Regions from separate parts of the Lactiplantibacillus plantarum genome, predicted to be linked through region 2. Evidence: riboswitches for the same ligand, from Rfam matches in the RefSeq annotation. Region 2 holds a riboswitch; the other holds the start of a gene.
What was found. Region 2 has a riboswitch for preQ1 ahead of E5260_RS03445 (nucleoside hydrolase). Riboswitches for the same ligand answer to the same signal wherever they lie in the genome.
Positions count from the first base shown of each region.

Region 1: another riboswitch for preQ1. It lies ahead of E5260_RS13125 (QueT transporter family protein); the one in region 2 lies ahead of E5260_RS03445 (nucleoside hydrolase).

Region 1 is NZ_CP039121.1:2,773,322-2,785,944, reverse strand. It holds gene argC (N-acetyl-gamma-glutamyl-phosphate reductase) at 1-85, shown strand, start outside; gene argJ (bifunctional glutamate N-acetyltransferase/amino-acid acetyltransferase ArgJ) at 116-1,324, shown strand; gene argB (acetylglutamate kinase) at 1,340-2,086, shown strand; gene E5260_RS13135 (acetylornithine transaminase) at 2,083-3,252, shown strand; gene argF (ornithine carbamoyltransferase) at 3,245-4,267, shown strand; PreQ1 riboswitch class I at 4,322-4,367, shown strand; gene E5260_RS13125 (QueT transporter family protein) at 4,376-4,882, shown strand; partial or broken gene cbpA (cyclic di-AMP binding protein CbpA) at 5,160-5,791, opposite strand; gene E5260_RS13115 (L,D-transpeptidase family protein) at 5,946-7,340, opposite strand; gene E5260_RS13110 (L-lactate dehydrogenase) at 7,559-8,521, opposite strand; gene pth (aminoacyl-tRNA hydrolase) at 8,853-9,410, shown strand; gene mfd (transcription-repair coupling factor) at 9,430-12,623, shown strand, end outside.
Region 2 is NZ_CP039121.1:767,507-780,129, forward strand. It holds gene E5260_RS03405 (MDR family MFS transporter) at 1-760, opposite strand, end outside; gene E5260_RS03410 (HAD family hydrolase) at 974-1,636, shown strand; gene E5260_RS03415 (MFS transporter) at 1,755-2,942, shown strand; gene E5260_RS03420 (aspartate ammonia-lyase) at 4,229-5,629, shown strand; partial or broken gene E5260_RS03425 (AEC family transporter) at 5,892-6,822, opposite strand; gene E5260_RS03430 (YczE/YyaS/YitT family protein) at 6,891-7,568, opposite strand; gene E5260_RS03435 (cation:proton antiporter) at 7,764-8,930, shown strand; gene E5260_RS03440 (dihydrofolate reductase family protein) at 8,994-9,533, opposite strand; PreQ1 riboswitch class I at 9,891-9,935, shown strand; gene E5260_RS03445 (nucleoside hydrolase) at 9,956-10,936, shown strand; gene E5260_RS03450 (ECF transporter S component) at 10,933-11,484, shown strand; gene E5260_RS03455 (ABC transporter ATP-binding protein) at 11,712-12,392, opposite strand; gene E5260_RS03460 (ABC transporter permease) at 12,407-12,623, opposite strand, start outside.

The sequences.
Region 1 (12,623 bases), 1.2 Mb from region 2:
TGCGGGGCAGGCCGTTCAGAATTTTAATCGCTATTTTGATTTCGCGGTTACGGCCGGATTACCGACGTTACCTGTATTTCCCTGATAAGGTGCAATAAGAGAGGAAGTTATGCAGATGCAAGTTTTAACGAATACGAAGTTTGAAACGGTTGCCTTTCAGTGGCCGGCAGGTTTTTACAGTGATGGCATTCATATTGGTCTTCGTCGTCATAAAAAAGATTTTGGTTGGCTATTTTCAAAAGTGCCTGCCAGTGCGGCTGGAACTTATACGACGAATCAGTTTCAGGCAGCACCAACTAAGTTAACTAAACAGATGATCGACCAGGGCCACCAATTACAGGGACTGCTGCTGAACAGTGCAATCGCCAATTCTTGTACTGGCGAGCAGGGGTGGCAGAATGCGCTGCAAGAACAAGCCTGGTTAGCGAATAAACTAAACGTGGCGCCGAACTTGATTGGCGTTGCTTCAACTGGGCTGATTGGTGCTCAGTTACCCATGGATAAAATCAAAAACGGCTTGCCGCAATTGACACCAACGAAGAGTGACGCGGTGACCTACGCCGTGTTAACGACAGACCAGCATCCAAAAACCGTCTGTGTGCAGTGTGAACTCAGCGGCCAGTTAGTTACCTTGACCGGTTTTGCCAAAGGTTCTGGAATGATTCATCCCAAGATGGCAACCATGCTTGGTTTTGTCACCACCGATGCCCAAATAGACGGGCCAGTTTTACAGGACATGCTAAGTACTAACGTTGATCAGACATTCAATCAAATTACTGTTGACGGTGACACGTCTACTAATGACATGGTGGTCACGTTGGCGAATGGTCTGGCAGATAATCCGAGTTTACAAGTGGGTACCACCGACTATGATATTTTTAATCAGGCGTTGCACTATGTCTTAGGCCAACTTGCCAAGCAAATTGCCGCTGACGGTGAGGGTGCGACCAAGTTAGTCGAATGTAATGTGGTCCACGCCGCTACAACGTTTGATGGTCAGCAAATCGCCAAAGCAATTGTTGGCTCTAACCTCGTTAAGGCGGCCATTTTCGGTGAAGACCCGAATTGGGGGCGAATCATTAGCACGATTGGCGCCACTGATGCAGACATCGATGTGGCGACGGTCGATATTGAAATGAACGGCGTTTTACTTGTTCAACAAAGTCTGGCCGTTGACTTTGATATGGCAGCGGTGCAGGCGACCTTACGTGATAACCAGATTATGATCGATGTTGATTTACATCACGGTACAGCAAGTGGTCAGGCTTGGGGTTGTGACTTGACTTACAATTACGTCAAAATTAACGCGAGCTATCATACTTAAACGGAGGTGGTGAAAATGACAAAATTAATTGTAATTAAGATTGGGGGCCAGGCGATTAGCCAATTGAGCACCACTTTCTTTGACCAAATCGCACAGTGGTACCAACAGCATTATCAGATTCTGATCGTACACGGTGGGGGGCCAATGATCAATCGACTGACGACTCAGCTTGCTTTGCCCGTGCATAAGGTGAACGGGTTGCGGGTGACGGATGCGGCGACCTTAGTGCTCACCAAGTTGGCCCTGCTAGGAGATGCGCAACCAGCCTTACTTGCAAAATTAACGCAACATCACCTACCTGTGTTGGGGCTCAATGCGGCGGATAATCAGTTACTAACTGGTGAATTGATTGATTATCGACAGCTAGGGTATGTCGGCCGGCTCACCGCTGTCAATCAAGTGCAATTAATGCAATTGTTGGCTCATCATATCGGTATTTTGGCCCCTTTAGCCTTAACCGAGACGGGACAATGGCTCAATGTCAATGCGGATATGGCAGCGACCGTGCTAGCCCAACAACTACATGCTGAAAAATTGGTTTTGCTAACCGATGTCCCGGGAATTATACATCACGGTAATGTGATGACATCACTATCGCCACAACAAGCTCAGCAATTGATTCGAACAGCTGTGATCACCGCGGGAATGCAACCCAAAGTTCAAGCTGCAATTGCCGCGATTCAGACGGGAGTCAAGCAGGCTATTATTACGAATGCAATCGATCAACCAGGAACCGCAATTATTCAGGAGGTGGCCGTATGACCATGCAACACGTGTTTCCAACCTATCAACGTTTTCCATTTGCCATTACGGATGGTCAGGGCGTTCATCTGACTGATAATCATGGCAAGACGTATTTAGATTTTACGGCGGGAATCGGGGTCTGCAACTTTGGGTATCACCAACCACAAATTCAGGCGGCCGTCACCCAGCAGTTGACGCATATCTGGCATACGTCGAATTTATACGAAAATGAATTACAAGATGCCGTTGCCGGCCTGTTAGCGAATGGTGAAGAGCGACTCGTATACTTTGCAAATTCCGGAACCGAAGCTAATGAAGCTGCATTAAAACTCGCACGGAAGTACACAGGTAAAACCGGCATCTTAGCTTTTCAGCATTCATTTCACGGTCGAACCTATGGCGCTATGTCGATGACGGGCAATCCTCATATTCAGGCTGGCTATGCGCCATTAGTGCCTGGCATCACGTTTGCAACCTATAATGACGACGCGGCTTTGGACAAAATCACACCAGAGTTGGCGGCCGTTATTTTAGAAGTCGTTCAAGGTGAAGGCGGCGTCTTTGCGGGACAAACAGCTTGGTTACAAGCGGTTAATGCGAAATGCCAAGCAACGGGTGTTTTGTTGATTATTGATGAGGTGCAGACGGGAATCGGTCGGACTGGTTACCGGATGGCCTATGAAGGTTACGGCCTGGATCCTGATATCTACACGGTCGCCAAGGGCTTAGCGAATGGCTTGCCAGTGGGGGCAATGGTTGGTCGGCGGCAATTAGCCACTGCCTTTGGTCCTGGCAGCCATGGCTCGACGTTCGCCGGTAATGCTGTTGCTATGGCGGCGGCAAAACGTGTCTTGACCCAATTAACACCGGCGCTGTTAACGACGGTTCGGGCCCATGCCGAACTTGTCTGGCAAGCCCTAGCGACTCAAGTCGAACCGATACCGGTAGTGAAACAAATCACGGGGAAGGGCCTAATGATTGGAATCCACTTAGATGAACAAATCCCGGTTAATCAAGTCATTACCCGGCTACAAGTAGAAGGCTTATTGACGTTATCAGCTGGCGATAATACGTTACGTTTGTTACCCCCAATTGTGATGCAACCGGCCGATTTATTAGCTGGGATTGCCTTGATTGCAAAGGTACTGACAACTTTGACAACGGAGGTCACGACGAATGAATAATCAATTTGAAGGTCGGTCATTCTTGAAGGAAATCGACTATACACCAACAGAATTAGCTTACTTAATTGACTTTGCTAGTCACTTGAAGACCCTTAAAGCACACCATATCCCACACCCTTATTTACAAGGAAAAAATATTGCGTTGCTGTTTGAAAAAACGTCGACACGGACACGTTCTGCGTTTACTGTGGCGGCTAATGATCTGGGCGCGAATCCAGAGTTTTTGGGTAAGGACGACATCCAATTCGGGACGAAGGAGTCAGTTGTTGATACGGCGAAAGTACTGGGGTCCATGTATGATGGTATTGAATTTCGGGGCTTTAAACAAAGCACGGTCGAAGACTTAGCGACCTATAGTGGTGTGCCAGTCTGGAACGGATTGACCGATGAGTGGCACCCGACGCAGATTTTAGCGGATTTTTTAACATTAAAGGAACATTTTGGTCATTTAAAAGGGTTGACGTTAGCGTACGTTGGTGATGGTCGCAATAATATGGCTAATAGTTTACTTGTGGCGGGAGCGATGCTCGGCATCAATATCGCTATCGGGGCCCCGGTAGCGTTACAGCCAGCCCCAGCAGTGGTCGCGTTGGCCCAACAGTATGCGCAGGCAGCTGGGAGCACGATCGTGATTACGGCTGATCCGCAACAAGCCGTTACTCAGGCTGATGCGCTTTATACGGATGTCTGGGTCTCAATGGGCGAGCAGGTCGACTATGGTGAGCGGATCAAGCAACTATTGCCGTTTCAAATTAATACTGCGTTACTCGCAGCTACTGGCAAGTCATCGACGATTGTCATGCATTGCTTACCAGCACTACACGATCTAAAGACGCAGCTGGGAGCCAAATTAGGCGAACAGTACGGAATGACGGCGTTTGAAATTACGGATGATGTCTTCCAGAGTAAGCAGGCGGTCGTCTTTGAAGAGGCCGGCAACCGGATGCCAGCAATTAAGGCGGTAATGGCGGCTACATTAGGTAACTTATTTATTCCTACCAGCATTTTCAATTAGCAAGCTTGCGGGAACTACTAGAGCGTGCTACGATTATATTCGCTTTGTTTCAATCAATACGTGGTTCGTAACCATCCCACGTTAAAAAAACTAGGAGGAATTAAGCGAATGACACAATCAAAAATTCGACCATGGATTATCAACGCCCTAGTCGCTGCAATGTATGTTGTATTATGCCTAGGCCCCGCAGCTTTTAGCTTGGCATCGGGCGCAATTCAATTCCGCGTTTCTGAAGGGTTGAACCACTTAGCCGTGTTCAATCGCAAGTATATTTGGGGAATTGTTGCTGGCGTTATTTTGTTTGACGCTTTTGGTCCCGGTGCGAGTCTCCTCAACGTTCTCTTTGGTGGCGGCCAATCATTATTAGCCCTGCTGGTATTGACGTGGTTGGCCCCTAAGTTGAAGACGGTTTGGCAACGGATGTTACTGAATATCGCGCTATTCACCGTTTCGATGTTTATGATCGCACTGATGATTACCATGATGAGTAGTGGTGTCGCTTTTTGGCCGACATATCTAACAACTGCTTTATCAGAGTTGATTATCATGAGTATCACTGCGCCAATTATGTACAGCTTGGATCGGGTCTTGCACTTTAGTGACCGGATTCAGTAGGGTGTGACTGAATTTAATATTAAGAACGACCGGCGTAGTATGTGAAGATGGTTTTTCGCATATTACGCCGGTCTCTTATTTATTCATTTAATGAAATGTGGTTAATTTGATTTTTGGTTGATTATTTTGAAATGGTCAACGCGTTTTGGATTGTTAACTGCTTGGCAGCAATGATCGTCCTAATTCGAACTGTTTTCAGCAGTCTTAAGCTGGTCGCTTTTGATCTGAAAATTCATCTCATTAAAAAAGCCCCAAGGTAACCTTGGGGCAACTGTGATTATTCAGCTTGTAAATCTTCCACTTCGATGACTTTAAATTGTTTGCGATTCAAGTTGTCGATAATTCGTTTGAGCTTTTCACTGTCGACATTTTCTGGCAAGGTAAAGAGCGTCCGATAACCGAGTGTCCCGTTTTGGACGTCTAAGGTCAGGCAGCCGGCGATTGAAGTATATTTCGTGATAATCTTAGCCATGGCTGCAAGGTCGCCGCGTTCACCAACGGAGACAACTGTTAAAACATAGCTACCAACGTTAACGTTCCAAGATTGTGAGAGCATGTCGAGCAGACGCGTATGAGTGAGAATGCCATAGAAATAGCCGTGTTCATCGAGCACCGCAATGTATGGCAAATCTTTGATGGAGAAGAAGATATTGTAGAAGGCGGAGTCGACTTGAATCGTTTTCGTGGCATTTTTAAGCAGGGTCGTCACGGGAAGCGACATGTCGCCGCCCCGTGACTTGTGCCGATAGATGTGCATCTTATAGATGTTGCCGCGGAAGATATGACCGGTTTCATCTAAGATTGGAATACAGCGGAAGCCTCCAAGACTTTTAAGGCGTCCTCTAAGGTCGCGTCCGCCGTAATGGTGACGAGGCGTTCTTTAGGCTTTACGAGTGTTTTTAATAGCATAGCAGTTGGTCCCCCAGATTTATTAGTTTGTTTTAATAAATAATACCATAAAACGACCGCTTACACGTATCATTATGACATCAAACGACGGCTAAAAGGGATGAAAAAGCCGGCCTGATAACATTCAGACCGGCTTGGTTAAATTAGATTTAAATTAGAAAACAATGACTGGTGTTCCGACTGGCACGGCAGCAAAAACTTTTTTCATGACAGAAGGTGGGGTGTTCACACAACCATGCGAGCCGTGCTTCTTGTACCAAGTACCACCATATTGAGTTTGCCATGAAGAATCGTGAATTCCTTCGCCAGTGTCATCGAACGGCATCCAATAAGAAACTGGTTGGGAATAACTTGAGCCATCGTCATTATCACCTTTAAGGGTCGCGTTCTTTTCCTTATTCCAGATGTACCAAACACCCGTTGTTGTAGCGTGTTTACCGGGCTTTCCAGTAACGATGTCCGTTGAAACTTTGAGCTTTCCATCAACGTAGACGTACATATGCTGATTTTCTTTATCAACTTCGACGTAGGTGTTGCCGATGTCAGTGCCCTTGTTGTTATATCCGGAACCACTGGTGATTGGTGAGCGGGTAAAGTCCTTGCCCTTCAAAATTTCAGTAGCAAGGGCTTTGGCCTCTGCTTCGGTCTTAATGGTCCAGCCATAAAACCCACCGCTGACGGATACGGTCCCACGCGCCGTACTCTTGAACTGACGCGTCGTATGATAGGTATGATACTTATCATTCAATTGCTTCACGTAAGTCAGAACAGCGTTTTGGTCTAAACTCACTTTACCTTGCTTATCGACTTTAATCCAACTGAGAATTAGGTCGTGAGGAATCGTGAATTTATGACCGTTGATATTATAGGTGGCCTTTTCGGTAGCGTATTTCGCTGATTTTGCTTTGGCCGTCTTTAAACTAGCACTCGTGCTGGTAACGGTCGGAGTGACGTAGGCGTCTTTAAGGGTGATATGACTGTCACCATTACTAATTGCTTTGGTGACGACCGTCTTAAGTTTAGCTTGATCTAATTCGGTTCCTTGAACTTCTTTCTTAATCTCAACTTGGTTATGTTGATAAACTAACTTGGCGTTTTCAGTTTTTGTTCGTTTGGTTTGATTGGCAGTCGTGGTGATTTTTTGTAGTAGGGTTTTCAAATCAGTGTGATTGATGGTTAGTTGTCCAACCGCTGAGCTATCATCAGCCTGAGCCGATTGCAATAGTGCAAGGGGCCAACGCCAGTAGTTTTGTTTGGTCACTAATTTGGTTAAATCTTTTTTAGTATTGATTGTAATACCGGCTGATTTGCTGGTAAATGAGTACTTTGTTTGGCCGTTTTCAATAATTCGATAAGTGCGATGTTCTAAAGCGCGATTAACTTTCGGTGCTGCTTGAGCGGCGGTTTTACCACTGACGTCAACACCAGCGACCGACGTATTACTGAGGAACGTTTGTTGATGTTGCCAGATTAAGCTCGTGGCAACATATCCGATGACGAGGAGACCGAGGATACTGCCCCCAATCATAAGTCCACGTTTATGTTTCATAATTAAGTTGGTCCTCCATATATTCGTAATATTCTCACCTTATAACAGAAGTGAGATGAGTGCAAACTTCAAGGCCGGTAATCGTGATAAGAAAGTTTTAAAAATAGCCTTTAGTGCGTGTTGCGCTTTAATGAATCGCTAAGGTACCCTCAAGCAAACAAAAAAACGCCCGTCTGCTATAGACGAGCGTTCATCATACACTTAATCGTATGAAATGATTATTTATTTTCTAATTCAGCTAAACCGTCGTTAAGCACTTTTTTCAAAGTTGCGGCGGAATCTTGCATCTTCTTGAGTTCGTCAGCTGAAAGTGGTGATTCGATGATTTGTTTCAAACCAGTTCCACCAATCACAGCCGGAGTCCCGATATAAATGTCGTTTAAGCCGTATTGGCCGTCCATGTAGGCACCTACTGGTAAAACGGCATTTTCATCACGTAAAATGGCTTTGGAAATCCGCATTAAAGCAGTCCCGATACCGTAGAACGTGGCACCCTTCAAGTTGATGATGTCGTAAGCTTTGTTACGAACACCATCTTCTAACTTGGCTAAATCTTCGTCAGAAACGCCTTGTTCCTTAGCGACATCGCGAACTGGACGTGTCCCGATGGTTGCAGTTGAGTAAGCAGCAAATTCAGAATCACCGTGTTCACCCATGATGTAAGCATCAACGGAACGAGGATCAACATTGAATTGTTTGCCTAACGCAACGCGTAAACGTGAAGAGTCTAAGGAAGTCCCTGAACCAATGACACGATCCTTTGGGAAACCTGAGAATTTCCAAGTAGCGTAAGTTAAGATGTCAACAGGGTTAGCAGCAACTAAGAAGATGCCGTCAAAGCCGGAGTCAACAACTGGTTTGACAATGGATGATAGGATATTTAAATTCTTGTTAACTAAGTCTAAACGTGATTCACCAGGCTTTTGAGGCGCACCGGCTGTAATAACAACTAAGTCAGCGTCCTTACAATCTGAATATTCGCCTGAGTAAATCTTCTTGGGAGCGGTGAATGCTTGGGCGTCTTCAAGATCAAGGGCGTCACCCTTTGTCCGATCTTTAACAACATCGACAATTACAAATTCTTCAGCAATTCCTTGTTGTGCCATGGCAAAAGCGTAACTAGAACCAACAGCGCCGTCGCCGACTAACACAACTTTTTGATGATTTGGCATGCTTGACAAAATAAGTCATCCTCTCGTAGTGAAAATTTAGTTTTTACGGTTAAAGTATACCATGTTTGTGCAAAATAAGTGTTAGATTGAGCATGCTTTTAATACAATTATTAACAATGTCCGCAAAACCCTTTGGCGGGCGTCAATAAGCCCTTTGTGGTATACTTATCGCACTTAATAAACGCTAACTTTTGAACACTTGACTGGCGGGCGCGTCGGTCACGGTGTGAGTAGTGGTGCCAATACGACTTAGGTGGTATCGTTACTCAGAGTTGCCGAATCGGGTCGATTACCGGTTCGGCCTGTTTTGGTATGCAAAGTAATAGGAGAAGATAAAATTATGAAAATGATCGTTGGGTTAGGCAACATTGGGCGGCAATATGCCCAGACACGTCATAATGTTGGTTTTATGATTGTGGACGAATTAGCTAGCAAACTAAACGTTACGTTTCAAACGAGTAAATTTGAAGCACAGGTGGCAACGGCTTTTCAAGACGGTGAGAAGATTTTACTGGTGAAACCCGCCACTTATATGAATGATTCTGGACGAGCGGTGGGACCGTTGATGAGCTATTACAATGTTGATCCTGCTGATTTGCTCGTTATACATGATGATTTAGATTTGCCATTAGGAAAAGTACGCCTCAAACAAAAGGGATCGGCGGGTGGTCATAATGGCATCAAGAGCATTATTAGTCATGTTGGCGATCAGCACTTCAAGCGCGTTAAAGTTGGTATTGACCATCCTCAGAAGATGAGTGTTGTTGATTACGTGTTGGGGAAATTTACGCCAGCCGAAGTGGCGAAGTTTGACGATGCTAAGATTACGGCGCTAGCGGCGGTCGAAGCTTGGTTAGCAAATGATGATTTTGCGGCAGTTATGAATCAATATAACTAGCCCGGGAGGAAACGACAGAATGGATATTGAAACGATTGTTGAGCAAACGCCCGACTTTCAAACAATTTTAGCAGGTATCAGCCCGCGTAGTCGGCAACTAATCACCGGATTGAACGGTTCGGCACGAACGGTTTATTTAAGCGCGCTATTTCACCAATTAACGCATTCATTACTGATCGTGACCGATAACGGTTTTCACGCGAGTCAGCTAGTGGATGATTTAACGAGTCTCTTAGATGAAGACCAAGTTTTTTTATTCCCAGCTGAAGAAATGATTGCGACGGAGGTTGCGACAAGTTCACCAGAGTCACGAGCGCAACGGGTCCAGGCTTTAAACGCCTTATTGCGTGACAGTCCGGCAGTGATCGTGACCTCGGTTGCAGGTGCCCGGCGGTTCTTGCCGCCCGTCGCACAATTTCAAGCAGCCACGTTACCGGTAGCCGTTGGTCAAGATATTGATTTGGAAGACTTGCAGCGGCAACTACACGACATGGGTTACGTTAAGGAAAAGTTAGTCGCACGCCCAGGAGATTTTGCGGTACGGGGCTCAATCGTGGATATTTACCCGTTAGATGCGGACTACCCTTTACGACTGGACTTCTTTGATACTGAAGTTGATACACTGAAGTATTTTGACCCGGGAACGCAACGTTCGGTGGAAAACTTGGATGAGTATACAATTTTGCCAGCTACCGATTTTATCCTGACAACAGCTATGCTGCAGGCCGGGGCACAGCGTCTTAAAACGGCGATTGCGGCTGAAAGTAAGAAACTCAAGCCAGCCGAACGCCAGACTTTGGCCGATAATTTAGCACAACCTTTAGCTGACATGGAAAAAGGAATTATCGGAAACGATTTATTGTTATATGGCGATTATTTATACGACCGGAAAACGAGTATTTTTGACTATGTGGCCGCTGACGGGCTCGTTATCTTCGAAGAATATTCGCGTTTGCTTGATAGTGAGCAGCAGTTATTAACGCAAGAAGCTGACTGGGTTACGGACCAATTGGCACATCACCGGGTGCTGGCAACTGCGAGTTACGGCAATGATATTCGGGATTTGCTCCGGGATGACCAACATGCACAACTCTTGATTTCGCTGTTTCAAAAGGGCATCGGTAACGTCAAACTAGCGCAAGTCACTAACGTGCGCACACGCCCGATGCAGGAATTTTTTGGGCAGCTCCCAGCGTTGAAGACCGAACTGGATCGGTGGCATAAGCTTAAACAGACGGTGGTCTTGATGGTATCAGAGGCTGAGCGTCTGACAAAGGTCAGTGATACGCTTGATGATTTTGAAATTGAAGCGGTCATGACTAAGGCCACTAATTTACAACCGGGTGCGGTTCAAATCGTGCAAGGTAGCTTGCAAAATGGATTTGAGTTTCCGGATGGTAAATTAGTCATCGTAACCGAGCAAGAAATGTTCAAGAAGGTGGCTAAGAAGCGTCCACGTCGTCAGACCTTGGCTAATGCCGAACGGTTGAAGAGTTATACGGATCTCAAACCCGGCGATTACGTCGTGCACGTCAATCACGGGATCGGAAAGTACGTTGGTATGGAGACGCTGGAAGTTGATGGTGTCCATCAAGACTACATTACGATTGCGTATCAAAATAATGCGAAGATCTTTATTCCCGTGACCCAGTTAAACCTAGTTCAAAAGTACGTTTCGTCAGAATCAAAGACGCCACGCATCAATAAGTTGGGTGGTACCGAATGGACGAAAGCGAAGCGCAAAGTCGCGGCGAAAATTGAAGATATCGCGGATGAACTAGTCGACCTGTATGCCAAGCGAGAGGCGGAGAAAGGTTACGCCTTTCCACCGGACGATAGTTATCAAGATGATTTCGATAACGATTTTCCGTACCCAGAGACGCCGGATCAAATTCGTAGTATTAATGAAATCAAGCATGATATGGAACGACCGAAACCGATGGACCGCCTATTGGTCGGCGATGTTGGTTATGGGAAGACGGAAGTCGCGTTGCGGGCCGCGTTTAAGGCGATTGAGGCCGGCAAACAAGTGGCCTTTCTAGTGCCAACGACCATTTTAGCTCAGCAACATTATGAAACGATGCTGAATCGGTTTGAAGGCTACCCGATTAACGTTGGCATGCTGTCACGATTCAGAACAACTAAGGAAATGAAAGAGACGGTCCAACAGTTAAAGAGTGGTGAAATTGACATCGTGGTTGGTACGCACCGCTTACTGTCTAAGGACGTCGCGTTTGCTGATCTGGGCCTGCTCATTATTGATGAGGAACAACGGTTTGGGGTCAAGCATAAGGAACGACTGAAGGCCTTGAAGGCTAGTGTGGATGTCTTGACGTTAACGGCAACGCCGATTCCGCGAACATTACACATGTCGATGCTCGGTGTACGGGACTTATCAGTGATTGAGACGCCGCCAACGAACCGTTATCCGATCCAAACGTACGTCATGGAACAGAATTTTGGCGTCATTAAAGAGGGAATTGAACGAGAAATGCAACGTAATGGGCAGGTTTTTTATTTGCATAACCGGGTTCATGATATTGATAAAGTCGTTGCACAGATCAAAGACTTGGTTCCTGACGCGGCGGTGGCCCATATTGATGGTCAGATGCCTGAGTCACAACTCGAAGGGATTCTCTACGATTTCATTCGGGGTGAGTACGATGTGTTAGTGACAACAACGATCATTGAGACCGGGGTTGATATTCCAAACGTCAACACCTTATTTGTGGAAAATGCTGACCGGATGGGACTGTCACAGCTATACCAGTTGCGTGGCCGGATTGGTCGGAGTAGTCGGGTCGCCTATGCTTACTTTACTTATCAGCAAAATAAAGTTTTGACAGAAGTTGGTGAGAAACGGTTACAGGCCATCAAGGACTTTACGGAACTTGGATCTGGCTTTAAAATCGCGATGCGCGACTTGTCGATTCGGGGTGCTGGTAACTTGTTAGGTAAGCAACAGCACGGCTTTATTGACTCAGTTGGTTATGACCTCTATACCCAGATGTTGTCAGAAGCAGTGGCGAAGAAGCGTGGTCAGGCGGCTAAAGTTAAGACCGATGCCACGGTCGAACTTGGAATCGAAGCCTACTTGCCGACCAGCTATATTGAAGATGAACGGCAAAAGATCGAAATTTATAAACGGATTCGCCAGCTGGAGAATAATGATCAGTACATGGAAGTTCAGGATGATTTAATGGATCGATTTGG
Region 2 (12,623 bases):
CGAATAGACCAATGAAAATCAGACCAATGACTAAAGTTGTGAGGACGACTGGGTCGCCCCAACCAGCATTACCAACGGATGAAAAACCGTATAACATACTGCCAAAACCAATTGTTGAGATCAAGACTGACCACCAATCAATTGGTTGTTTGGAAGTTGGTAAGACTTTCCGTAAAGTGAAGAATGAAACGATGATGACTAGAATATTGATTGGCAGGATGAATAAGAAGAGTGCCCGCCAGGAATAGTTATCAATAATCCAGCCAGAGAGTGTCGGTCCGATGGCGGGTGCTAAGCCAATAACAATTCCGGCTGTCCCCATTGCGGAACCCCGTTTTTCGGGTGGATAAACTGAAGACATGATTGTTTGAAACACTGGGGCGGAAATTCCGACGCCCATTGCTTGAATCATTCGGGCAATCAGCAACATCTGAAAGTTGACGGCAAAGTACGCCAGCGTAGTTCCCAGACCAAAAATAAGCATGGCTGTTAAGTACAAATACTTGGAATTGATTCGGGTCAGCAACCAGGCACTGACGGGAATCATGATTCCCATGATTAACATGAAACCAGTGGTCAACCACTGAACGGCGGTTGCTGAAATATGAAAATCGGCCATTAACGTTGGAAAAGCTGTCGTTAATAGTGTTTGGGTAATGAAGGTAGTGAACGTCCCGACAAGTAAAGTCAATACAAGCCAAGTCCGGTGATAGGGCTGGCCGTTGGCATCAAGCGGCAACGTTGAATTTTGAGTTGGCATAATACCGTCCTTTCTTTTATAAATTCTGTAATAATGCACAATCAATAAGTATATCACGATGCAAGTCCTAGGCCTATTAATTGGTACTGGGGCGGTCTGCTGAGTGTTCGGTGTCGTGGTAAAATAAAATAGATAATATTAGTTAATTTGTGGTGAGTCGTGCTAATGATAGCCAGCACAATTCATCGACATTCAGTAAGGAAGCTAAAAAATATGACCAAAAAATATTTAACATTTGATTGTTACGGGACGTTAATTAATACTGAGCCGCTGTATCAATGGGTGGCTAATTTAGGATTGGCGGTTGGTTTAGACCCACTAACGGTTCGCAAAGCCTACGCGACTTATGAGGACGATCCTGCCAGTGTCAATCCTTATCTAGATTATTCAACATTAGTCCGGGCTGATCTTAAGCATTTAGATCGATTGTTTGAACAGAGACACTTCTTTGAAAGTCATTACGTTGAATGCTTGGAAGTGCAACGACACCTATTACCATACGCCGATGTTATACCGACCTTAACAGCGTGGCAGCAATTGGGCTATCAATTGATTATTATGTCGAATTCTTCCTGGGATATCATGCCGGCCAACATTGCTGCTTTAAAGGTGTCGTTCACAGCGGTTGTTACGGCTGAAGACATTCAAGCTTACAAACCAGCGTTAGCTTTCTTTGAAACGGTTCAAGAGCGTTTTAAGTTAACGGCAGATAATCATTGGCATATTGCACGTGGCTATGAATCCGATGTTGTTCCAGCCAGTGCTATGCAGTGGCCGATGATTTGGATTAATCGTGATCAGCGACAACCGACTAGTTCTGAACGGCCGACCCATATGGTTACTGATTTGGCCGCTGTTAAGCAGTGGGTTAACTAGGCGTGCGCGGTAGTGTCCCCGTTGATCAACAGTTAAAACACTGGTTGATCATCAGGGTTGAACAAGCTTTCTAATTTTGACTAAGCTGTTAAATCTCAAAATTAGAAAGGAAATTAACGTGAATTCAAAATCTTTAAATAAAAGTACGGTCCTATTAATGGCGATCTCCGCGGCCATTGTAGTGGCTAATATTAATTATATTCAACCGATTGAGGCGGACATTGCGCAACAGTTTAATCTCCCAAACGCCGTTATTGGCGCGGTGGCAATGCTGACGCAGTTAGGCTATGCCTTTGGGTTGCTCTTAATTGTACCCATGGGTGATATCATGAATCGCCGAATGTTGATTATGCGCTTACTGGTACTCGCAATCATTTCAGCGTTACTAGCCTTCGTGGCTCCCAATATTTGGGTGTACGCCTTGGCAAGTTTACTGATTGGGATAACCTCTGTGGCACCACAAGTTATTATTCCGTACGCTGGCTTTCTCGCACCTCGTAATCAGCGTGGTCAAGTCTTGGGCAACGTCCTGAGTGGCTTGCTCGTGGGGGTTCTCTTGTCACGAACTGTCAGTGGGGTACTTGCGAGCTATTTGTCTTGGCAGATGGTCTATCTGATTGCCGCTATCTTGATTGCAGGATTGTGGCTCGTCTTGTGGCGAAAATTACCGCATGATCCCGTGACGACACATACCACGAATTATAAAGCCATGATTCAGACAGTACCTCAGTTAGTAAAACGCTATCCGGTTTTGCGAGCGTCGGCTGTTAACGGATTTGTCTTGTTTGGTGTTTCTAATATTTTCTGGGCAACACTCGTCTTTTACTTGCAGCATCAATACGGGTGGGGAAGTCGTGAAGCTGGTCTGCTTGCGTTGCTAGGTGTTACCGGTGTGTTAGCAGCCCCTTTAATTGGCCGCCTAGCCGATCGTTTTCGGCCCCGAACGATTATCGGCTTGGGTCTAGTGTTATCAACATTAGCCTACGTAGTGTTTTGGCTGAGTGGTACGCATTTGGTGGGGTTAATTATTGGTATCGTCATTCTTGATTTAGGTACTCAATTCGGGCAGGTCGCGAATCAGACACGGATTCAAAGTATCGATGTCCATGCCAGTAGCCGTTTCAATTCGGTATTCATGTTTGGCTACTTCATGGGTGGCGCCCTAGGTTCATTTTGTGGCAACGTCTTATGGTATTTAGCTGGTTGGAACGGCGTCTGCGGGTTAGCGGTCGTCGTGTTAATGATTGGCTTTTATGCCCACTTTGTTCATTATCCACGGGTGGTGACACGACAAGTGCAACATTAGCAGTGTATTAGTTAATCGGTCATGAATCATGATTAAAACGTGTCAAGTTTAGATTGTTGTTCGTCAGCCGGTGTGCGTCCTATTCCGACCTCCGGGGCTGGGTGACAATTGCTGGAACGCAGCCGACGTCGATTTGAGCTAACGCATAACCCGCGTCATCTCAAATACGAGTCTTATTCTAAGCCGGAAGAAAATCACTTCCGACTAAGAATAATTTGGCTACTGAGCATTGTCACCCAGCCCCTCCAGTCTCAGCCTGTGAGGGGCCACGGGTTGAAGCCGAGCATTGCCTAGCCATCGGATTAATGCGGTTTTGGCATTAGTCCGTTGGCGTAGCAAGCACAGGATTCAGTGGCACCGAGCACGTTTCGGGAACCCGCTCGAATGGCTAATGAACGGCCACTTAACTTAGCACAATCTGTTGTTGGCTATTTTGATACGGGAACTTTAAACGAAACGTTAGGGTTGTATTAACCACTTTGTCGAGACGGCCAATTATTACGATGTTGATTGAGGAATAGTGAGACATCCTAATATCATTTTCACCCTGACAGTTGATTGATAAAATTATTGTTTATGAAAAACAATGACGAATTCACCAAAAGTTGGGTCCGCACATGTCCGCCATTCGAACACTGTCCCGACTGGAAGGCGTTTCGGCCAATACTCAGCACTGCAAGAGTGTGAGGTTCAGACGAGTTGAGACTGAGGATTAGCCTAGCTAGGGCGTTAAGCGGTGAATTTCCGCTTGGCGTCATAGCGTAGCTAACCGCAAGTCTCAGTCTGACCCGAACACGTTTCACCAATATGGCATTAAAGCGTGGAAGACCAGTATTTAAGACGTGGGCTTCGGCTTAAATCTGTGTCCACCGCGTTCTAGCAATTGGCCGAAATGCCTGGAAGTCGGCGTAGGACGAACTTGAAAAGCATGTTTACGCCCACTCGCACCTGTTTCCAGCGGTTTTTAGCTGGCCGTTTTTGAACTTAAAAAACGACACGTTTTAATCATGATTAATCCTAAAATGACTAGCACGATACCTGTTGTTAAGTAGGCTGTTGATGTTTGTGTAATAACTTAATGATTGGTATAGGCGCTGGCAGTAGGGGACAGTTAATTAATATGAAGTATGCTGATGATGAGCTTAATGAATATTAACCATAATCGGCGTTGAACTTAATATTAGTCGTAAATCAATTAAAAGGATTGTATTTCAGAGAAAATGGTCTAAACTCTAATTATTCATGTTAGAAGATGTAACATGAAATCTAAATAAGAGGGTTTTGCTATGCGAATTGAAGCTGATTGTATTGGTAAGTTAGCTGTTCCGGATGATGCTTTGTATGGAATTCATACGTTACGTGCCGTTCATAATTTTCCGATTACGACGGAATTGATGCATCCACTGATCATGCAAAGCCTTGTTCAAATCAAGAAAGCGGCGGCCAGTGTGAATGCGGCTGCCGGAACTTTGTCTAATGATAAGGCACACGCCATTATTGCGGCATGTAATCAGTTACTACTGGGGCGTTACGCGGATAACTTCATTGTGCCAGCGATTCAGGGGGGTGCTGGGACCTCGGCTAACATGAACGTCAATGAAGTGGTGGCTAATTTGGCTCACCGATTGATGCCGGCAGTTGCCGTTCATCCCAACGATGATGTTAATCAATCACAATCAACCAATGATACTTTTCCAACGGCCGGTAAAATGGCGCTTTGCATGCAACTCCCAGGACTATTAACGGCACTCAGCCGGTTGGTACAAACGTTACTGGTTAAATCGCAGCGTTATCAAGATGCCATCAAAGTTGGCCGAACTCAGCTTGAAGATGCGGTACCGACGACGTACGGGCGGACCTTTCATGCTTATTACCAATTATTCAAGCGTGATTTGACCCGTGTACGGCAGGCGGGCGAACATCTCCGAATCGTAAATTTGGGTGGGACTGCAATCGGTACCGGCATCAACGCGACTCACACGTATCAACAACAGATTTTAGTGAAATTAAATCAAAATACTGATTTAGATTTAGTAGCCGCACCAGACTTGATCGATGCAACGCAAAACTGCGATTTGTTCGTGGAATTCTCTGCGGCCATGAAGACGTTAGCCGTTGACCTTTCCAAGTTTAGCAATGACTTAAGATTGCTGGCGAGCGGCCCACAAGCTGGCTTTGGTGAATTGAATTTGCCCGCGCAGCAAGCTGGTTCTTCTATTATGCCAGGTAAAATCAATCCGGTTATTCCGGAGGTTGTTAACCAAGTTGCGTTTGAAGTGATTGGTCACGACACGACGGTAACAATGGCAGCGGAAGCAGGCCAATTGGAATTAAACGCTTTCGAGCCGATTATGTTACGGGCATTGCTAACCAGTGAGCAGCATTTACAGCAGGCCTTGACTACATTAGTCGATCACTGTGTGCGGCAATTGACGGTCAATCGCCAACGCTGTGCAGATCAAGTGGCACATTCGGCCATTACGGCAACTGTTTTGGCGCCATACCTTGGTTACGAGACGACTACCGCGCTGATTAAAGAAGCGCTCACCACTAACCAAGCAATTCCTGAATTATTACATCGACGTCGCTTGCTTAGCGATGCTTTGGTCGAGCAGCTGTTTTCGCCGGCCGGACTAACTCAGCCACGCCCAGAGGTTATTGAACAACTACGAGCGGTTGCAAAGTAGCCACTGTTTTGCAGTGCAATTTATGGCTGAGATAGGCTAGTGCTGAAGGTTGACACCAGCCAGTTTAAAGCCAATGGACGTCGCACGACTTAGCACAAACTAAAGTTAGCGCGCTTTCTGCCAATTACTAAAACGCAGTGGATCCAAGTTTAAGCCGTATCTCAAATGCTAGTCATTAAAAATGAGTCACCAGAATGAAAAATTCTGATGGCTCATTTTTAGTTGTCGTTTACTTAGTCTTAGCTAAAAGCAGTGAGACACATTAGTGTAAGTTGACCAAAGCAAAAACGATTGGAATGGTAACGACACTTAAAATCGTTGAGATGCTCATTAGGGCAACGGCTGGCCCGGGATCACCGTGGACTTTGAGCGAGAACAAGACGACGATTCCGGCGACTGGGCAAGCAGCCATTAACACTGTGGTGAATAATGGCTGCTTGCCCAGTGATACCCATTAGCTGGAGGACAACAATCGCCAAGTATGGAAACAATAAATTGCGCAATAAGATGACTAACCAAAGACGTTTATCGAGTGTTGCACGGTTAAGTTTAACGTCTGCCAAACTATTCCCAATAACGATCATGGACAGGGGTGTGTTGACCGAACTGACATATTTAATAGCGCTATTGGCAATCGTTGGCAGTTGCAGCGAGGTTACGAAGATCAGTAGCCCAACAACAATGGCGATGATATTCGGATTAAAGACGATCTGTTTAAGATTATCCCGCCGATTGCCCTGTTGTCCGGTGAAGAGGGTGATACCGTGAGTCCAGCTAAAAATATTGAAGGCCGCTAACGAGGCAACAGCATAGAATACGCCAGTTGCACCGAATAGGGAGCTGGTTAATGGAATCCCCATAAAACCGGCATTAGAATATACGGCACCGTAACGCATAATGCGACGCAAATTCTGGTCAGAGACACGTTTGAATAGTAATTGCGTCACAATGATCATGAGCACATAAATGATCACAATTCCAGCAATGACCCGGGCTAACATTTGTAAGCGGTCGGCTGAAAATGTCTTTTCAAAGGCTTGAATAATCAAGCAAGGTGACACAATGTATAACAGGATGTTGGTTAAATCAGTTGAAGTCTGGGCATGCATGAAGCCGAGCTTGTTAACGAGCAGGCCGACGAGCATGAGAATGAACATCAAAATGATTTGACTAGTTAGTTGCGTTAAATTCATTTACTTCAGTCCAATAAATTAGAATACTCTCATTATTGAGGTTTGGCCTGAACTTTGTCAAGATTCATTTAGGCCGGATGATGCGCCTGGACAATATCCACGTGATGTTTGAGATGGGGAAAAACATGATGATCAGACCACCCCATGATGGCACCTTGAGCAATTAAGGCAAAGGCCGTCCCGAAGCCAATGGCGCGCAAATGACCTGTGGCGAAGAATGAAACGACGATAATCGTCAGAGGTGGCAAATAACTAGTCCACTGGGCAATAATAGCGGAACCATGTAAAAACCGAAAGCGTAAGATATACGATAAATCATCGTTCGGATGCTGAATTAAATTACAACGCTGGTAAATCGAGACGGCGGCCGCAACGCCTAATAGCCCAAGCACGTTTAGAATCAAGCGTGGTAACAGGGGCAGGGCGGGAATCTGTAGCCAATCCCAAAAGTAGCCGATAAATTGGACCAGGTAACTAAAGGGCACGATATAGAGCAAGTTGGAGATAAACCGACGCCGATCAAAGTGACCTAACAGAAGTTGGTTGAGAATCGTGACAACCACACCGTACAGTAATAAGGTGGTTCCTAATGAAATATGGGTCCAGTCAGCTAGATTAACGCTGGAGCCAGTCCAGACGGCGCTGCCTAGGCTGGTGGCGATGGTGAGCGCGTTGGCAGCAGAATTCAGAATAATGGAAAAGACTAAAAAACCAAAACGTTGACGAAAATCAGGAATGTTCAACACGACTAAGCGACCTTTCAGTTAACAGTATATGAGTTATTATAACCGCTTTCATAAGTGGATGTCACGGCTAGACTCATAAAAATATGCTATACTAATTGCACGATAGATTTTACGGTTGAAGGACACTTCAAGAATTCGGGCTACTTTTGGGTTGGGTAGTCAGAGCTTGCAGTGCCCTTTTTTAGGAGGTTTTTAATGGATTACGTTGGTAGTTTAGCGTTGATTTTAATTGTTACGGCGGTTGCGGGTCACCTGAGTGTCCGAATGGGCCTACCCGCGGTGATTGGCCAATTGTTAAGTGGAATTATACTTGGTCCAGCCGTATTAGGTTGGGTCTCAGCAACAAGTTTTATCAAAGACTTCGCGGAGCTTGGCGTGATTATTTTAATGTTCATGGCCGGCTTAGAGAGCGATTTAAAATTGCTGAAGAAGTATTGGCGTCCTAGTTTGTTAGTTGCGGTCCTGGGGGTCATTCTACCCGTTGCGGTGATTGACTGGTGTAGCCAACTATTTCACCTTAACGCCACTGAAAGTTTGTTCTTGGGCGTAACCTTCGCGGCCACATCGGTTTCGATTTCAGTCGCGGTTCTCAAAGAGTTAGGCGCCCTCGATGGTAAAGAAGGGACGACGATTTTAGGTGCAGCGGTCGTTGATGACGTCCTGGCTGTTTTGATTCTGAGTTTGATGATCAGCTTATTTGGCAGTGAAGTCAGTGGTGGCGGTAGTCATGCCTCAACCAACTTGGGACTCTCGCTGGCGATTCAGTTGGCGTTCTTTGTGGCGCTGTACTTTGTGGTCAAGTGGGTGGTGCCACATTTAATGGCCGTGGGGAATGCCCTACTGGTTCCAACCTCCATCACGCTGATGTCACTAGTGATTTGTTTTGGACTCTCATACTTAGCGGACGCAATCGGTTTAAGTGCTGTGATTGGCGCGTTCTTTGCCGGTATCGCCGTTGGTCAGACGGACTATCATGAAGTTATCGATGAGCATATTCAACCCATTGGTAATGCTGTATTTATCCCAGTCTTTTTCGTTAGTATTGGGCTGAATATGTCATTCAATGGTTTCCTGAACGATTTTTGGTTCATCGCTGTGATTACCGTTGCGGCAATTGCCACTAAGCTCATTGGTGCCGGGGTCGGCGCACGGTTGGCGGGTTTTAATTGGTTAAGCGGCTATGAGATTGGCGCCGGCATGGTGTCACGTGGGGAGATGGCCCTGATCATTGCACAGATTGGTTATCAAGGCAAATTACTATCAGCTGATCGTTATTCGGCAGTCATCACGGCAATCATTTTAACGACGCTGATTGCACCACTATTACTTCGTCAGGCGGTTAAACGCCAACGTGAAGCTTAAAGCAATTGAAAATCCCAACTTGTTTGCGTGTTGCAAACGGGCTGGGATTTTTTAATCACGACATTATTCAGTTGTTAAACGTTGATAGTGGACTTCGGCGAGCTGACCATATCGATTGGTGTCAACTAATTCAAAGCGCTGTTGCTGGTCAATTGCTTTAAATAAGGGAATACCATCACCCAAAATGACTGGTGCAATCTGGATGTAGAGCTCATCAACTAAATCCGCAGCTAACAGCGGCATTAAGACGCCAGCACCGCCAACAATCCAAATATTTTTGCCAGCGGTACGGCGCAAGTCTTCGACGATCTTCGTGACGGGGGTATTGGTGAACTGGGTGCGTTCATCGCCGGTGTGGGGGTGGGAAGTCATGACAATATTGTGGGTCGCCGGATTATATGGATTAATGAGTTGATCAGTGGTTTGTTCCATCGTGTATTCGTAAGTATGGCGGCCCATGATGGCGGTATCAACTTGCTGCATAAATGCTTCGGTGGGGGCATCGTTGGCACCAGCTGTTTTGAACAGCCAGTCCAGCCGATTATCCTTAGTGGCTAAACAACCGTCAATTGAAATGGCCCCATAAAACTGAACTTTACGCATGATTCGACACCTACTTTATCTTTAGTAGTCATATTGTACCATGTTTTCCGGTCATTCACTTGCTGAACTCCGGTAAAAGTTCAGTAACATAATTAAATAATTGGTTCGAAATGGGAGGTGGGAAACTACTTAAGGTGTCGCTGGGAGCGTGTGAATGCTGCAAATAATGATGTTGTGGGGCTAATGAGAATGAGTATCCACAGCGGGTTGAGCAGGTCGTGGTGATCATTGTCGGAGAAGTAGCATACGGGCAATCAAGATGTGAGTTGAAGTAACGATTGGTGGTTTTCAAGGGCCCCACCGTCCGCTATAATTGGATTAGCATTTCATCACATACAGTTTGACCTAATTAGGCGAGCTGGCCTGGTTCGTAAACTTCCCAGGATAAAAAACCAAGAACTTCAGTTATCGGAGGTAAGAGAATGAATGCGACGCGTAACGTTATTATTGACTGTGATCCCGGGATCGATGATAGTTTAGCACTATTATTGGCGCTTAAATCACCGGCACTTAATGTGATTGGGATTACAATTGTTTGTGGGAACGTGCCAACCCATATCGGTGCGGAAAATGCACTGAAAATTTTAGATTTGGCTGACCGATTGGATATTCCAGTCTATTTGGGCGCTAATCGCCCATTGGAAGTCGCCTACACGAGTGCGCAAGACACCCACGGCGATGATGGCTTAGGGAATAGTCAGATTCCAGCGGTAACGGCGGTACGACCGATTCAAGATGCCGCTGGTTTTATTGAAGAGACGCTGATTGAAGCACCTGATACTTCGATTTTAGCGTTGGGACCGTTGACGAACATTGCAACGGTACTGCAACGTGATCCACACTTATTTGAACAAGTCGATCAATTTACACTGATGGGTGGAAGTTATCGGAGTCACGGTAATTGTTCGCCAGTGGCTGAATACAACTTCTGGTGTGACCCGGATGCGGCCAAGGTCGTCTTTGACTTGATGCCTGTTCCCATTCAGATGGTTGGTTTAGACGTCACGCGTAACATCGTGTTGACACCCAGTTTATTAACGTATATTAAAGACGTCAATCCAGCAATGGGGGCTTTTGTTGAGAAAATTACAACCTTTTATTTTGACTTTCATTGGAAATATGAACGGGTTATTGGTTGTGTGATCAATGATCCGTTGGCCGTGGCCGGAATGCTTGACCCAACGATTCTGAGTGGCTTTGAAAGCTACACGACGGTTGTGACGGATGGTGTCGCGCGTGGGCAGTCAATCGTGGATGATCATGATTTCTGGCACAACACACCCAATAGTCAAATCATGACGAAGGTTGACGTCGTAGCTTTTTGGCGGTTGTTCTTAACGACTGTGGTCGGTGCGGCTGATCCTGATTTAACGCAAGTCTTGCACCAATTGGTGAGTGCATGAAGAGAATAAAGACGCGGGCAATTACGTTATTGGCGCTCTGCATTGCCCTGAATATTGTTGGCAGTAACATTGCCTTGATGTTAAAATTACCGATTTATTTAGATTCAATTGGTACCGTTTTGGCTGCTGCTGTGTTTGGACCACTGGGTGGGATGTTGGCCGGGGGTGCCACCGGAGTTATCGTGGGTGCGACGACAGACCTGTACTCGCTGTTCTTTATGCCCGTTCAACTGCTGACTGGGTTAGTTGCTGGTCTGCTATATCGGCGAATCAAGCCGGGCACGTGGCGGTCAAATTGGTGGTTAGCTGGTGTTATTTCACTTCCCGGAACACTTTTATCCACGGCGATTACGGTCATCTTATTTCATGGCATCACGTCGTCTGGTTCGAGCATGCTAGTCCAATTATTATTAGGTACCGGTATGGGCAAAACGATGGCCGTCTTCTTGATACAAGTGGGAACGGATTATCTAGATCGGTTTATCACGGTGTACGTGGTCGCACTTGTTTACCGCGCGTTGCGATATAAATTGCCGCAAGCTAATTAGTCGAACGGATGACTTGGTGTCGGATGACCAATCTAAGCATGTTTACGCTAACTCGCACTTTTTCCAGCGGGCCGAAGCTGGCTGTCTTTGAGCTTGGCAAATTCTAGTTTTCGATTCGTAGTATCTGATGAGTCGTGTGAATATGAACAGTAAAAATGACCTCACAGGAACATTCCTGGCGAGGTCATTTTTACTGTTATGAGGTTAAAGTGCAGTGGTCAGTAGCACTACGAGTCGCGGCGACTCATCTTACCATCTTCAATTTGATAGACCACGTCACAGTCATCAATCAGCCGTTGGTCATGGGTCACCATTACGATGGCCTTTTGGTGCTGATGAGCTTCGTTGGCGAGGCGCTTGACGACGTCGATGGAGCGGGGCGTGTCCAGGCTAGCGGTCGGTTCATCTGCAAGAATGACGCTTGGATCATTGTAAAGAGCGCGGGCGATGGCAACACGTTGGCGTTCACCACCGGAGAGGTCACTTGGGTAGGCATCCCGAACTTCAGTAAGGGCTAACTCTGCTAGTAATTCATCGGTGCCTGCTTGATCAAATTTGCGCCGGGCCATTTTATCGACGAGCTTGAACTGTTCACGAACCGTCAGGAATGGAATCAGATTGGAACTCTGCAAGATAAAGCCAATTTCATTGAAACGGTAGGCTAAGCGCTGTTTTTCCGTTTGATTCGATAGTGGTTGTCCGTTCAGAATAACTTGACCACTTGTTGGCGTTTGTAAACCGGCAGCAATCGTCAAAAAGGTGGATTTACCCGAGCCAGAGGGGCCGATAATCGCGACGAATTGGCCAGCACTGACTTCGAAATTGGCATCAGTCAAAGCGTTAACAGCGGTATGACCGTGACCAAATTGTTTATTAATATTTTGTAAGGCTAAAACTGGTTGACTCATTGATATCATCCTCCTTATCCAATGGCAACGACGGGGTCAATCTTGGCGACAGTCCGCCATGAGAGTAAGGCACCGACGACTGCAGCTAACAAGAGAGCCACACTATAAATACCAAATTGTGGCCAGTCAATGGCGAATGGTAATCCGGCGGGCATGATTTGCGCGAGGCCTAACGTAATTAGAAGGCCGATGCCGATACCAATGATTGCCATGACGACACTTTGGGTGAGT